Regions from separate parts of the Lysinibacillus sp. NPDC093190 genome, predicted to be linked through region 3. Evidence: riboswitches for the same ligand, from Rfam matches in the RefSeq annotation. Region 3 holds a riboswitch; each other region holds the start of a gene.
What was found. A riboswitch is a leader RNA that binds a small molecule or an ion and turns the genes downstream of it on or off. The one in region 3 is predicted to bind cobalamin.

Region 1 (4,946 bases), on a different contig from region 3:
CTTCGAAACCGATTGACCATGTAACGACAGAAATACTTCATGAAGAAGAAAAACAATCATTCACCGATTTATTTCAAACAGAAGTTGAAGGAACAAAGACAACGTTCAGTCAGTTTTTTCAAATAGCAGATCGATTAGATCACCGCGAAAATATCAAATTTTATGCACCACTTCAGGACTTCGAGGCTATGCAAGCAGTGGCGGCTACTATGGAGAATGCTGTCAATCTAATAGATCCTGAAAATCTTCCATTTAAATCAAATTTACAGGAGGTCTAAGCGGTAACATCAGAGATGCAAGATGGTACCCTGCAAAAGCAATTTCAATTTAGTTATAAAGAAAAGTTTCTCACTGGAGTGGATCGTCAATATATTAATTTGACGGTAACAAATGTAAATCATAATCCTTTAGTAAACTATAACATTACGGAAGATAGTCAGCACTTTTCAGGGGAAATCACGAATGTAGGTTTGAATTTTATGAATCCTTTGTATGATCGTGCGATGACACCAGATAAAGGTTTCGCGTATGTATATTATAATTATGATGAGGCAGACAAGCGCATTTATCGAATGAGTACAAGAGCCAATGAGTTTTATACGTATTATAATGGCTATGTATATCAAATAGGCTATCAATTAAATGGTGATCAACAGGAAGCACAAGAAAAAATGGTTACTCTTGTAAGAGAATTTATCCCGCACATAAATTCATCGAAAGCAAAGAAGTAAGGTGGAAGATAAACTGCCTGGATTGGTGAAGGCTTAGCAATCAGTGGTGATAAAGAACCCCCCAGTGAGTATGTATTACTTTATTTTTGTCAACAACTAGTTACCAAATTGGCACATCTCATTCTGTCTATATTAAAATAGTAGAAAAGAGGATGGGGGTTCAACAATGACGGTAGCGCAAACGTATTTAAATGTTGTCCAAAAAAGATTTAGAAGTGTCAAAGAGCTAGGCGATAAAACACTCGTCCAACTGGAAGTGGCCCAATTGCACTGGGCGTATAATGAAGATTCAAACAGTATCGCAGTGATTGTAAAACATGTAAGTGGTAATATGATGTCGAGATGGACAGACTTTCTAACGACAGATGGTGAGAAAGCAACGAGAAATCGTGATGATGAATTTACCGATAGCCTTCAGTCAAAAGAAGAGGTTATGACTGTATGGGGAAAGGGCTGGCAAGTCTTTACAAGGATTAACGGAAGCTGATTTACAAGGGTTTGTAACGATAAGAGGAGAACAGCATTCCGTGATAGATGCTATCGAAAGACAGATGTCCCACTACTCACAACATGTCGGTCAAATCGTTTACATCGCTAAGCAACTAAAGGGCACTGAGTGGCAAACATTAAGTATTCCAAAGGGACAATCTCAGGCTTATACTGAGTCTATGGTAAAAAAACATCAACAATAGAAATGGGGCCGTCTCACTAGTATGAGATGGCTTTTTTTGATGGAATGTACATAACTATCTTTAAAATAAAAAAGCATTTAAAAATCTCGAAACTTTATTATATTCAGAAAATAAAATTGACGTGTGTCTTTGAAGCGTGTTATGTTTATTATTAAATTTAATAATTACCATTACAAGTTTTAGGTGAAAAATAATTTTTCACTCAATTAAAAGGAAAATGGGTGTAAATCCCATGCTGTCCCGCAGCTGTAAATGAGGAGTTTTGTTTCAAAAAATACCACTAAGTAAGTACTTGGGAAGGTGAAGCAAAATGAAGATTCATAAGCCAGAATGCCTGCTTGTAATAAGATTCATTGTAGATCTACGAAAGATAGGGAGATGGATGGAAGGCTTTTAATGATGAGTTTTTCTATCCTTATTCATATGGAATAAGGATTTTTTTATGCTTTTTTCTAATCTTAGTAGTTTACATCAAAGTGAGGTGCGAATAAAGAGAGAGCATAGTTTTATGTATTTAATACAAAAACAACTTTGAAACCTCGTAGTGTTTGTTATACGAAATTAGCAAGACAAATTGTTTGGTTAGCGGCGGAATTTCGGGTTTTAGCGGCGTTCCCCGAATGCTATGAGTTTTAAATTAGAAGTATTGTGGAGAAGTATAATAATATATCAATCTTCTTTCTAGCATCAATAAATAGACAGGAGCAAAATTAATGTTATTCAAAAAGAATTTATTGCCTTTCATTCTATTACTGATGTTAACCATTTTAGCAGGGTGTTCAAGCTCGAATGAAGGTAATGGAAGTACAACAAAAGATAACGAAGGAAAAATGATAACAATTGGCTGGCCGCTAGATATAGGGCCTTTAAATCCGCATACTTATTTACCAAATCAAATGACTGCGCAAGCAATGGTGTATGAATCATTGGTAGAGTATAACGATGACGGGACAATATCCCCGAAATTAGCAGAGAGATGGGAAATCTCTGACGATAAAAAAGCTTACATATTTCATCTTAGACAAGATGTCAAATACTCTGATGGGACAGCCTTTAATGCAGATAATGTTATTCGTAATTTTAAAGCAGTTTTAGCAGATCGTGAAACACACTCCTGGATGGGGATGGTGAATCATATTGTAGATGTTGTGAAAGAAGATGATTATACAATTCGTTTACAGTTAGATGCACCCTACTACCCCGTATTAAACGAATTGGCGTTTGTTCGACCATTTCGCTTCTTAGAGGATAACGGATTCCCTGAGGGAGATGCAACTAATAAAGGTATTAAAGCTCCGATTGGAACAGGTCCTTGGGTATTAACGGAATACAAAAAAGATCAATATGCAATTTTTAGCCGCAATGAACATTATTGGGGTGAAAAGCCACTGGTAGACAAAGTAAAAGTGAAAATTATTCCTGATTCAGAATCTATGTCACTGGCATTTGAAAATGAAGAATTAGATTTAATTTATGGTCGTGGCATTATTAGCTTAGATAACTACACTTTCTTAAAAGATAGCGGTAAATACAAAACGGCTACATCTGAGCCTTTATCTACACGTGCATTACTGTTTAACACACAATCTGGACCATTAGCAGAATTAAAAGTACGTCAGGCTATTCAATATGCTATTAATAAAGAACAAATGGTTGAAAGTATTACCCATGGTACAGAAAAAGTTGCCAATACGCTATTTTGGGATGCTATTCCATATGCCAATATTGAGTTAAAAACAATCCTATTCAATCCAGAAAAAGCCCAGCAGCTATTAGATGAAGCAGGTTGGACATTACAAAAAGGTGATAAAATCCGTTCCAAAAATGGGCAACCTCTTAAATTAGATTTAATTTATATTGCAACGGATGCCATCCAAAAACCTATGGCAGAATTAATGCAAGGGGAATTAGCAAAAATAGGCGTCCAATTAAACCTTGAAGGCGCTGATGTTATGGTAGGGCTCCAAAAATTGATGGATAATCAAGTAGATATTAATTTCTGGCGTACAAACGGTCCGCCAACAGACCCACACAGCTTCGCAAACGAATCAGCAACACCGAATGCAAATGGCGTTTATGAAGCAAAATTAGGCCTAGATAACGTAGTACAAATTGATGACAAAATACATCAATTATTAATTGGTACTGATGAAGCAGAACGTGTTCAATTGTATAAAGATATTTTAACAATGTTCCATGACCAAGCATTATTCTATCCAATTTCATATGAAACGAATACCGTTATATACCATAAAAATATGAAAGATTTTAACCCTCGTGCATCTGAATATGATATTCCTTATGCTCAAATGGATTTAAAGTAAGAGAATGAAAAGAGAGTGGGTCTAAACTGACTCCTCTCTTTTTGCACTATGAAGACTTGGGAAGTGATGAAAGAAATGTACGAATCAACTTGGCTTTTTTGCCTAAAACGAGTTATTACATTACCATTTGTCTTACTAGGGGTTTCAATCATGACCTTCTTATTTATTCGTTTTGTTCCAGTAGAGCCAGCGGAAGTAATACTTAGATTGTCAGGAATCACACCGACGGCAGAAGCAATACAGGCGCTACGATCGGAATTGGGCACTGATCAACCTTTGTTGATTCAATATTTTATATGGCTAAAAGGTGTGTTGCACTTCGATTTTGGTACATCGTTTGTGAGTAAATTACCCGTTGCCCAAGAAATATTAGAAAAACTACCGGCAACTTTTGAATTAGCCCTAGCTGCATTTGTATGTATTATTGGCTTTAGTATTCCTCTAGGTATTATAAGTGCTCTTTATAAAAATTCCGTATTTGATAAGATTATAGGCTTATTATCCATTATTAGTGTATCCATCCCAACTTTTTGGTTAGGTTTTTTTCTTCTATCCTTATTTAGTTTGAAGCTAGGCATTTTCCCGACAAATGGTAAAGGGACTATTTTACATATAATTTTACCAGCAGTATCTTTGGCATTACCCACTATTGGATTGTTTGTTCAGTCAATTCGTACAAGCGTCATAGAAGAATTACAAAAATATTATGTTCAGTATGCACATTTACGGGGGTTAAAAAAATCTGTTATTCTCAGTCGACATGTCTTCAAAAATGCTGCTATTCCGCTAACGACGATGCTTGGTATGACACTTGGAAATTTATTGGGTGGGGCTGTTATTGTAGAGCAGATATTTAGCTGGCCGGGTTTAGGTCGCTACTTAATAGAATCAATTATTAATAGGGATTATCCAGTTGTGCAATGTTATGTTCTAATAATCGCTATTATTTATGTTTTTGCTAATTTATGTACAGATATATTACATCGAGTTCTTGATCCTCATTTAATGATGGTGAGGGGGAGAGAGTAGAGTGATTAAATTGCACAAAAGATTAAACGGTAAACAATTGATTAGTATAGCTTCACTCACATTCATTGGGCTGTTGGGGCTTTTTGCTCCTTTGATCATGCCGAATGATCCTTTTTTGGTGGATGTGTCTAAAAAGATTTTAGCTCCATCATGGGCATATCCTTTCGGCA
Region 2 (4,946 bases), on a different contig from region 3:
TAGAAAGTTTGCACCAGGAAACAAAACAATCGCATTATCACCGGCATCTGTCACTTGGATTATCGCTTGCCCAGTAGCTCCCTCCTTTCGAATGGAATCAACATAAACGCCTTTATCTTTTAAATTTCTTATCGCGTGCTCCCCGAAATCATCTTTGCCTTCTTTTCCAATAAAATGAACATTTTCTCCTAGCTGACTTGCTGCTACAGCTTGATTAGCACCTTTTCCACCGTAATAAACACTATGGAACGCACTGTGAAGCGTTTCACCATTATTTACAATATAAGGAACACGAAAGACAAGATCGATATTAATGCTCCCAACTAATGAAATATGCATGCCAGTTATCATCCTTTCATAAAATCTCTTTTCTTTAATACGGATAATAATTGGCCTTTTTAGCAACTGCAGGCGGCTTCAGTATACTTTCTTCTACTATCACAGGATTATAAAAAATATGTTCTGAAACATCATCTGCAATAATTTTACGATTTGCCATTACAACAATTGCTGGATCTATACAATAAAGAACCTTCTAAATCTTTCTAAAGAACTAGTTGAACTTTTGGGTCAGTAGTAAATCAAATCCACCTTCAATAAAGAAGGCACTCTTATTAACCTCAACTTTTTTGGAGCAATGCTATATTACATAGGCTATAATTAAAATAGAAAAATCTAATTAAAATTGATTTTATTAGGAGATAGATATATGGATTTAAAAGCATTAGAGCTATCTTTTGTGTTTGGCATTATTTATTTCTTTTTCGTAATCTCATTCTTTTTTAGAAAAAGAGGAAAAATAATTTTGTATAGTTTTGTAGCTATTATCCTTTTAAGCTATGCAGTATTACTAATTGTTCGTCCATATATACAGGATGCAAAATATAATAAATATACTCAAATGGTTGAAGAACATTTAGAAGAGAAATACTCAAATGCATCTTGGAAAATTAGTGTAGACAAAGATTCATTGTCAACAACATCAAATAGATACGAAATACAAGTGAAATTTGATGATGAACCAACAGTGCTTTATGGATATAGAGTAGAAAATGGTAAAGTCATTCAAGCTTACGTATCTTTCGAAAATAATGCATATCGGAACGGAAAGTACTTAGAAAATTAGGTTATAGATACTTTACTAAATACCAAATTAGAAAACCATGCAATTGAAATGCCTACAATTTATTTCTGTAGGCATTTTATTGCGGTAAAACGAGATGATTATGAATCTAGGATTAAGTCTTACTTTTTAATAACTCCCAATAATCAGCAGATTTTGTTCTGCGATAAAATTTATAAAAAGGTTCATTCGGACGAGCGTGTTCCTTATAGAACTCAATGATTTGCCTTAAAAATCCTTCAACCTGCTCTACTCCTACCCTTTTTGCAAACAGCGTTCCGGCTTGTGCATTCGCCCCCATTGGTACTGCTCCTAAATAGACGTCAAAGCTATCCTTTTGATAGACAAGCCCAATATCATCATAGACCGCATTATAACAGGCTGAGGCACAGCCATTGACATTTAAACGTAATCCTGTAGGGACCGTTATTCCTGCTAATGCATGATATAGCTGTTCAGTAATCGGTGCTGCCTCCATCTTATCACCGTCACAAAAATCACAGGCCTTCATCGCTACAATTGGCCCTTGCTTTGCCACATACAGACCAGCATTTTCTAGCTCCCCAATCGTATTTGCTACATCTACTGTTGGAATAGATAATAATATGCTGAAAGAGGCAGAGTATTTGATCGCACCGGTCTCCCCTACAACCTTCGCTATTGTTTGAAATTGTGCAGGCGTATAATGTTTATTAATAATACCAGGACTTACGGCAAGACGAGTAAAACCCCCTTTATTGTTTAGCTTTTCAAAGGTTTTGTCCGGTATATTCGTACGGAATGCATTCATAAATAATTCTCCTTATGAAAAAGGAGCTAGCAAAACGCTAGCCCAGATTATTTCTAGTTTTTAAAGCTGTCAGGATAGAAGCCTTTTGCTAATACTTGAATGGCTTCTGCAGCACGAACTCCTTCTGACGCAGCAGAAAGCGGTAAGATCACAAAGCGTTCATTTTTTACTGCTTCCGTTTCCTTTAAGGCTGGATCATTTTTTAAGAAATTTATTTTTTCTTTCGCCGTTGTTTCTCCGTAATCAACGACAACAACAACTTCTGGATTTCGTTCTACTACATTCTCTTTTGATACCGTAGTCCATCCTGATTCTACATCACCAAAAATATTTTTACCGCCAGACATACTAACAAGCTCATTCATAAAGTTCTGTCCAGCAGTAAAGACATCTTTATCACCACTATCAAACACTAATACCCGCAGTTCTTTCCCATCTTGCGGTAATTTTGCTCGTACTGCATCTACATCCTTTGTCATTTTCTCAATTAAAGCTTCTCCACGATCCTCAACGCGGAAAATTTTTGCGATATTTCGAATATCTGTGAAAATATCGTCTAAAGTTGGTTTCGTCATATTTGAGGCAGTATGTAAATAAGTGTGAATCCCTAAGACCTCAAGCTCTTCAGGTGTACCAACACCTTTCTCTCCAAAGGCACTTTTCCAACCACCGTATAAAAAGTCTGCCTCAGCATTAATAACCTGCTCCTTTGAAGGATACTGTTCAGCTAACACAGGTACTTTATTGTAGGCAGCTTGCAAGGGCTCATAAATTTTGTCATCTAAGTATGCCGTCCCTACCATTGAATCTTCTAAACCTAAAGCCAGCATAATTTCTGTCACGTGTTGATTTAAGCTAATCGCTTTTTTTGGTGCTTCCTTATATACTTGTGTTGTTCCATTATTTTCAATCGTTACTTCTGTCGTTTCAGCATGTGAAGGCTCTACCTTCTCATCTTTTGCTGCAGATTCTGGTTTGTCCTTTGCGTTACACGCGCCTAGTACAGCGATCAATGCTATTGCAAAGACAAGCCATACGTGTTTCCATTTCTTCATGTCCTCTTCTCCTTTGATGTTAAATATATAGAAAGAAATCATTAGACTTCTTTGCTACCGAGTTAAGTTTCTAGAAAAGGGCATAAAAAAATCCCCTTGTTTCCAAGAGGTTAGCATAGCGAAAGAAAGGTTCTTCAACCTGTTCACTATCTCCATCCTCGTGGTTTAAGTAAAAAATATATATTGGCAGGTATCCTGGCTTAGGTTCGTCATCTATACGCCTTCCCATAGCGTAGCTACAGTGGCATCTCGTATAGACTCCCCATTTACAGTTGCGGGACAGCATCGGATTTGCACCGATTTCCCTTTTAAGCAAATGACAAAATCATTTGCACCAATACGTCGTTTTTATTTTGTTGTAAATAATCAGATTCACAATCTCACAAATAAATCATAATAATAAATATATTAAATATTTTAACACTATTGCGACATAAACACTACACGAAATATTTTTTTACCCAATTCTGTTACAATGTTGATATGAATTAATAGAAACGAGGATTTTTTATGAATGTAACAATTGGAGTACTTGCTCACGTTGATGCAGGAAAAACAACATTTTCTGAGCAGTTACTATTTCATACAAACAGTATTCAAGCCCGCGGGCGAGTAGATCACCAGGACACATTTCTAGACAATCATGAGTTAGAGCGTCAAAGAGGCATTACGATTTTTGCGGAGCAAGGTCGCATGACGATTGGAAATGATACATATACGTTAATCGATACACCTGGACACGTCGATTTCTCGCCAGAGATGGAGCGTGCCATTCGAGTTATGGATTATGCCATTATTATTGTTAGTGCGGTTGAAGGACTACAAGGTCATACTGAAACAGTGTGGCAACTTTTACGCCAATATCACGTCCCAACCTTCTTCTTTATCAACAAAATTGACCGTGAAGGGGCAGATGTTGAAGCCGTTATGGCACAGCTTCAAAAGGATTGCTCTGAGGATGTACTATTCGTAGATGACCCGCTCCGTTCTGACTATGTTTCCAACCACATGATGGAGTGGCTTGCAGAACGTGATGAGCAGCTTCTCGATGCTTTTCTTAATGAGACATTGGATAGCTCTAGCTGCCTTACTCATTTACAAACGATGGTTAAACAGGAAAAGGCCTTTCTATGTTTTTCTGGCTCTGCCTTGAAAGATATTGGGATAAAGGAATTCCTAGCACAGCTTCTCCTACTTACAGAGATACATTTTCATAACAATGCCCCGTTTCAAGGTGAGGTGTTTAAAATTCGTCATGATGGACATCAACGCTTAACTTTTTTAAAGGCATTGCAGGGAACGTTACATGTGCGTGATGAATTTTCCTTTGGAGATGTAACAGAAAAAGTGACTGAGATTCGACTATACAATGGCAGCCGTTATGTAACAGTTCAAGAGGTCGAGGCTGGGGAGATTTTCGCAGTTAAAGGAATTAGTGAAGCAAACATCGGAGATATCATTGGTAATTCAGGTAACCCGCAGCCCTATGAATTAGTACCGACATTACAAGCGAAAGTACAATATGAAGGCGATCAGCATATAAAGGAAGTATTAAAAATTTTCCGCATACTCGAAGCGGAAGAGCCATCATTACGTGTGCTGTGGCATGAAAAATTTCAAGAAATTCATGTACATATTATGGGTGTCATCCAACTCGAAGTTCTGATCGACGTGCTTAATAAACGCTTCTCACTAGACATTTCATTTAGCGAACCACAGATTTTATATATGGAAACGATCGCAACAACGGTGACGGGCTATGGTCATTTTGAGCCATTAAAGCATTATGCAGAAGTACATTTATTGATGGAGCCAAATACACGCGTTACTGGCAATACATTTGTCAATGCATGTCATGCGGATGATTTATCGGTCGGGCATCAACGACTCATTGAAAAACATTTATTCGAGCGCGATCATCATGGGCTGTTAACAGGATTCCCCGTGACAGATGTTCGCTTCACTCTTTTAACGGGAC
Region 3 (4,946 bases):
TGGGTATTTATTTAAGTGCTGTTCTTGAATCAAAAAGCTTTGCAGATCTAATGGACCGTGTCGTAGCGGTAAAAACATTAATGGATGCTGACCAAGAATTAGTAGATCAACAAGAAGCAGATAAGGCTAACTTAGAGAAACAAAAAACAACATTAGATGAAAAACAAAAAGAGCTTCAAAAGCAATTCCAAGAGCTTCAACAAAAGGAAAGCGAAATGGAAGTAAAAAAAGCTGAAAATGAAGCGAAATCTCTTGCATTAAAGGCACAAATTGCAACGAAACAAGAAGAAGAACGTTTAGAAGCAGAACGTAAAGCAGCAGAGGAAGAAGCAGCTCGTTTACGTGCACTTCAAGCAGCTACTCCAGTTGTACAAGCAACAAACAATAACAATAGTAACAGTAACAACAATAGCAACAGCAACGCTAACAACAGTAGCAAAGCTAACAACGAAAGATCACAACAAATCATTATTGGTTCAGGATCAGGCACTGCATCTTCAGGTGATGCTATTTCAACTGCAAAGCAATTCCTAGGCCGTAGCTATGTTTGGGGCGGAAGTAACCCATCAACAGGATTTGACTGTTCAGGTCTTGTACAATGGTCTTACAAACAATCAGGCGTATCTTTACCACGTACAGCATCACAACAATATTTAGCAACACAACGTATTTCAGCAGGTGAAGCACGTGTAGGTGACCTAGTATTCTTCAGCTATGGTTCAGGCATAGCGCATGTAGGTATTTACTTAGGGAATAACACGATGATCGATGCTCAAAATAAAGGTGTTGTCATTGAATCACTTGATTGGTGGAATCAATATTTAGTAGGCTTCGGTCGTATTCAATAAGCCTTGCTATTATTTAGACGATTTAAATAGCGAAAAGGTCATCTTTGTAAAAGAAATTACAAAGATGGCCTTTTTTATTATTTGACGGTATTTAAGGTCCTGCGAGTAAACCCATCACGCAACCGATATGGTAATCCATTAATTAAGGGTCGACTACTCGACGAATAATGAGTAAAATAACATCTAGGATGAATAAATTTACATAAGTAGATATATTTACTACTATAGCCCTAGTTACTAAAATGATAGTAGGGCCGAGAGAAGGAATATCACTAGTTATCCATATAATGATTGCCATCGTTATTGTGTATTTTGGTTGGATTTTAAAAGAAGGCAAATAAGTGTGACACCTCCAATAATAAAGCTAACGTGTAAAATAAATGTATCTTTATATAACTGAAAGTAATGTTCCCCCTTGCATGTTGAGCCTCATTTCTGATAATTTTGAAATATATAATACGGGAGCTTGCTTTGAAATTAAAATCATTTGCGACTTTAATTTCGTAGCAGTAAAGTAACAAATAATAGAAATTAAGACAGCACTTACAAGTACACTATTTTTTACGTTCTGAAACAATAAAGGTAGGGATGAATCATGGAAAAAGAGATTTTGCAACTTTTTAGTAATTTAACAGAGCGTGACCGTGATATACAATACAAATCATACGAAGGATTAATGAAAATTATGCAGGAACCAGTTGATTGGACATATTCAGTTTGGGAACAACTTGTTCAGGCTCTTACATACAAAAACGAACATGTGCGTGCAAGTGCTGCACAATTTTTATGCGCATTGGCAGCAAAAAGTGATCCTGAAGAAAGAGTATTAGAGGACTTCTTAAAGATTTGGGCCGTAACGTATGATGAAAAAACAGTGACTGCGAGGCATACTTTACAGGCAATTTGGAGAATAGGTTTAGCAGGGCAGGTACAAAGAGATTTAGTCGTTTCATATTTGGCGAAAAGATTTCAAATATGCTTAGACGAAAAGCACCCGACATTAATACGCTATGATATTATTGTATCCTTTAAAAAGTTATTCGATGCAACGAATGACCCAAAACTACTAGAGATTGCACAGCGTTTAATTGAGGAAGAGAGAGATGTTAAATACAAAAAGAAATATATGAATGCCATCCGTTAAAAGTTATGAAATGTCTATTTTTTGCGCAATACTTTCGTTAAGAAATAGTTTTTATAAAGTATGAAAAAATAAAACGACTGCACGATCAGGATGAATACCCATGGGGGCAGTGAGAATATCCGCGTGTAAAAGGTAATACATGCATGATTTTTATCCATCGTATTTGTTTATTCAAATTCCACAGCTATTTTTTCCTATCAATCTATGTTAAACTGCTTTACAAGTGAATAATTCTTGCAGAATAAGGGTGCTGAACTATAGCATAATCGGGAATTCGGTGAAAAACCGAAGCTGTTTCCGCAACTGTAAGTACAGGAATCATAAAGATATACCACTGTCGAATTATTTGATGGGAAGGTTTTTTATGACTCACAACGTGATTGAATGAACTGTACAAGCCAGGAGACCGACCTTTGTTTGAACGTGTAGATAACTCTTCGGAAGCTAGGAGAATATGCGGCAAATACATAGGCTATGTCGTATCTATACGACAATTTTTATGTTATTTTTGTTGTTTCCTTAGGAGTGGAAACAACGTTTTTTTTATGTACACTTATAATTCACCTGATGAAATCCTAAGGAGAGTGTTAAAGAATTTTTCACGAAGGAAAGCGGGGACTTAGATTTGAAAAAAGATGCACGTTATTCTTGTTATCCATTTATGCGTGAAAAGGCATCAACGGTAGATTTTGAAATTCGAACGGATAGCCTTACAACACATATTGGCGTCGCTTTGGCGGCGGTAAAAAAGGAAACAGTAGAGGTAGTAGCAGATGATTTACTAGCCATTTTACCAATGGCTTACCATGTAAATGGCTCAGTCCGAGGTAAATTAGCGGTAACCGAAGATGATTTGACTTGGCTTAGTGATCGCTATGATTTCTATGTTAGTCATGTTAAAGAGGAAATACAAAACTTTGTATTACCTCAAGGAACAGAGGCTGCTACTGCATTACATTTATGCCGTAGTGAGTCGAAAAAATCATATCGCGTTTTGCACATAGTATCTGAAGAACGGGAAATACCTGCTATTCTCTTTGATTATTTAGGATTACTAGCCAATGTATTTTTTGTAATGGCTGTCTTTATGAATCAGCGGGCTGGTATTGCTGAAATACCGTTTATTAGTAAGTCATACCCGATGAAAAAGAAAAAGGAGAATCAATGAAATGAAGAAAATGTTTAAGCTACAATGGCTTTCTGTATTTATGCTAGCACTCGTATTAGTTGGCTGTGGCACGAAAGAGGATACTAATAAAGAGACTATTTCTAAGGAAGATCAACAAGTTGAGAAAACTAGCTATAAAGTTAAGGATGACCGCGGCGTAGAAGTAGAGTTTAATGCTGTACCTAAAACTGTTGTTTCATTGCAACCAAGTAATACAGAAGTTCTATTTGCTCTAGGTGTGGGTGATAAAATCGTTGGTGCAACTGAGCATGATACGTATCCAGAAGAAGCGCAAAAAATTGAGCGTGTTTCTGATTCTGTAAAATTCAATAGTGAGCGTATTTTAGCGTTAAAGCCAGATGTCGTTATTGCCTATACAACTGGAGGCGATGATGAAAATTTAAATGCCTTAAAAGGTCTCGAAGACGCAGGTATTAAAGTGTTTGCCATTCAATCAGCTAAATCATTTGATGATGTTTATGGGGATATCCAACAAATCGCAACGGTTATGGGAATCAAAGATAAAGGCGACAAGTTAAATGAAGATATTAAAGCTAAAATTGCGGCAGTTCAAGCGAAAGTCAAAGATGTGAAAGAGCCAAAAAATATCTATTTCGAAATTAGTCCAAAGCCAGACATATATACACCTGGTTCTGGTACATTCCAACAAGAGATTTTAAATGCTGCAAATGTTAAGAACGTTTTTGCTGACCTCAAAAGCTGGGCAAAGGTATCTGAGGAAGATATTATTGCGAAAAATCCAGATGTCATTTTAACAACAGTAAACTATGTGGAAAACCCAACGGCAGAAATCCTTTCTCGTGATGGATGGAATTCAATTACTGCCATTCAAAATAAAGCGGTTTATTTTATAGATACTGATATTTCAAACCGTCCGGGCCCGCGTATTGGCGAAGCTGTTGAGTTAACAGCAAAAGCAGTATACCCTGAGTTATTTAAATAGTCTATTTTGAAAAATAGTATTTTGGAGCTGTCCTTTATCAAGGACAGCTTTTTTAATGGGTAATTACTTTGGTAGTGAAATGCTCGGGAAAAACCCGTTTCTCTTCGGTGAAGATGTGATCGGGTAATACGGCCACTTGCTCCGCTCTGGCAAAGAGGCACTCAAATAAACCCCCTTATCGCTCTCTAAGTAGTGTATAACATTACCTAGTGTGAAAATTGGTATTATATCGAATTGTTCGATAAAATAGAGATAAGAATGCTTGCTAACAGAGAGAGGTGCAGTGAGTGAAACAGTTTGATATGAAGATTACTTCGTTTGAGGCAGTCTATAATTTCCGTGATATGGGTGGTTATAAGTCGAGCGATGGGCGTGCTATTAAGGATGGTTTGATTTATCGTTCAGCAGCACTTGGTAAAATGACGAAAGCAGATAAGGAGCTTTTTGAAACACTAGGTGTGAAAACAATTTTTGATTATCGAGACAACCATGAAGCTCAAAATAATCCTAATCCGGTATTCCCGTATGCCAAGTATATTCAAATACCAGCAAAGGGAAATCATGCTTTTGAGATGCCTACAAACACTGGTGGAAAAGATTTTTATAAGGTTGTAAGCCCAGAGATGTTCAGAGATTTTTATGCACAAATGCCTTTTAATAATGCCTCGTTCAAGGAATTAATAGCAACGATTCAACATCCTGAAAATTTAGGGCTTGTTCATCATTGTGCGGTCGGGAAGGATCGAACAGGTATTGGCAGTGCACTTATTTTACTAGCTTTAGATGTACCTGAGGAAACGATCATGGAGGACTATTTAGATA

Region 1: linked by a shared signal. The riboswitch ahead of nikA (nickel ABC transporter substrate-binding protein) and the one ahead of ACQKOF_RS04240 (hypothetical protein) in region 3 are both predicted to bind cobalamin.
Region 2: linked by a shared signal. The riboswitch ahead of ACQKOF_RS14035 (ABC transporter substrate-binding protein) and the one ahead of ACQKOF_RS04240 (hypothetical protein) in region 3 are both predicted to bind cobalamin.

The regions. Positions count from the first base shown of each region.
Region 1 covers NZ_JBNNVG010000009.1:109,236-114,181, forward strand. Annotated here, with positions in the region: gene ACQKOF_RS09775 (hypothetical protein) at 1-278, shown strand, start outside; gene ACQKOF_RS09780 (hypothetical protein) at 294-731, shown strand; partial or broken gene ACQKOF_RS09785 (DUF1572 family protein) at 898-1,423, shown strand; cobalamin riboswitch at 1,581-1,779, shown strand; gene nikA (nickel ABC transporter substrate-binding protein) at 2,137-3,747, shown strand; gene nikB (nickel ABC transporter permease) at 3,823-4,776, shown strand; gene ACQKOF_RS09800 (ABC transporter permease) at 4,778-4,946, shown strand, end outside.
Region 2 covers NZ_JBNNVG010000016.1:81,945-86,890, reverse strand. Annotated here, with positions in the region: gene ACQKOF_RS14055 (ribokinase) at 1-339, opposite strand, end outside; gene ACQKOF_RS14050 (hypothetical protein) at 374-499, opposite strand; gene ACQKOF_RS14045 (hypothetical protein) at 710-1,126, shown strand; gene ACQKOF_RS14040 (precorrin-3B methylase) at 1,239-1,913, opposite strand; gene ACQKOF_RS14035 (ABC transporter substrate-binding protein) at 1,967-2,968, opposite strand; cobalamin riboswitch at 3,137-3,322, opposite strand; gene ACQKOF_RS14030 (GTP-binding protein) at 3,479-4,946, shown strand, end outside.
Region 3 covers NZ_JBNNVG010000003.1:130,137-135,082, forward strand. Annotated here, with positions in the region: gene ACQKOF_RS04225 (NlpC/P60 family protein) at 1-848, shown strand, start outside; gene ACQKOF_RS04230 (hypothetical protein) at 991-1,185, opposite strand; gene ACQKOF_RS04235 (hypothetical protein) at 1,444-1,992, shown strand; cobalamin riboswitch at 2,220-2,421, shown strand; gene ACQKOF_RS04240 (hypothetical protein) at 2,618-3,160, shown strand; gene ACQKOF_RS04245 (ABC transporter substrate-binding protein) at 3,162-4,124, shown strand; gene ACQKOF_RS04250 (tyrosine-protein phosphatase) at 4,412-4,946, shown strand, end outside.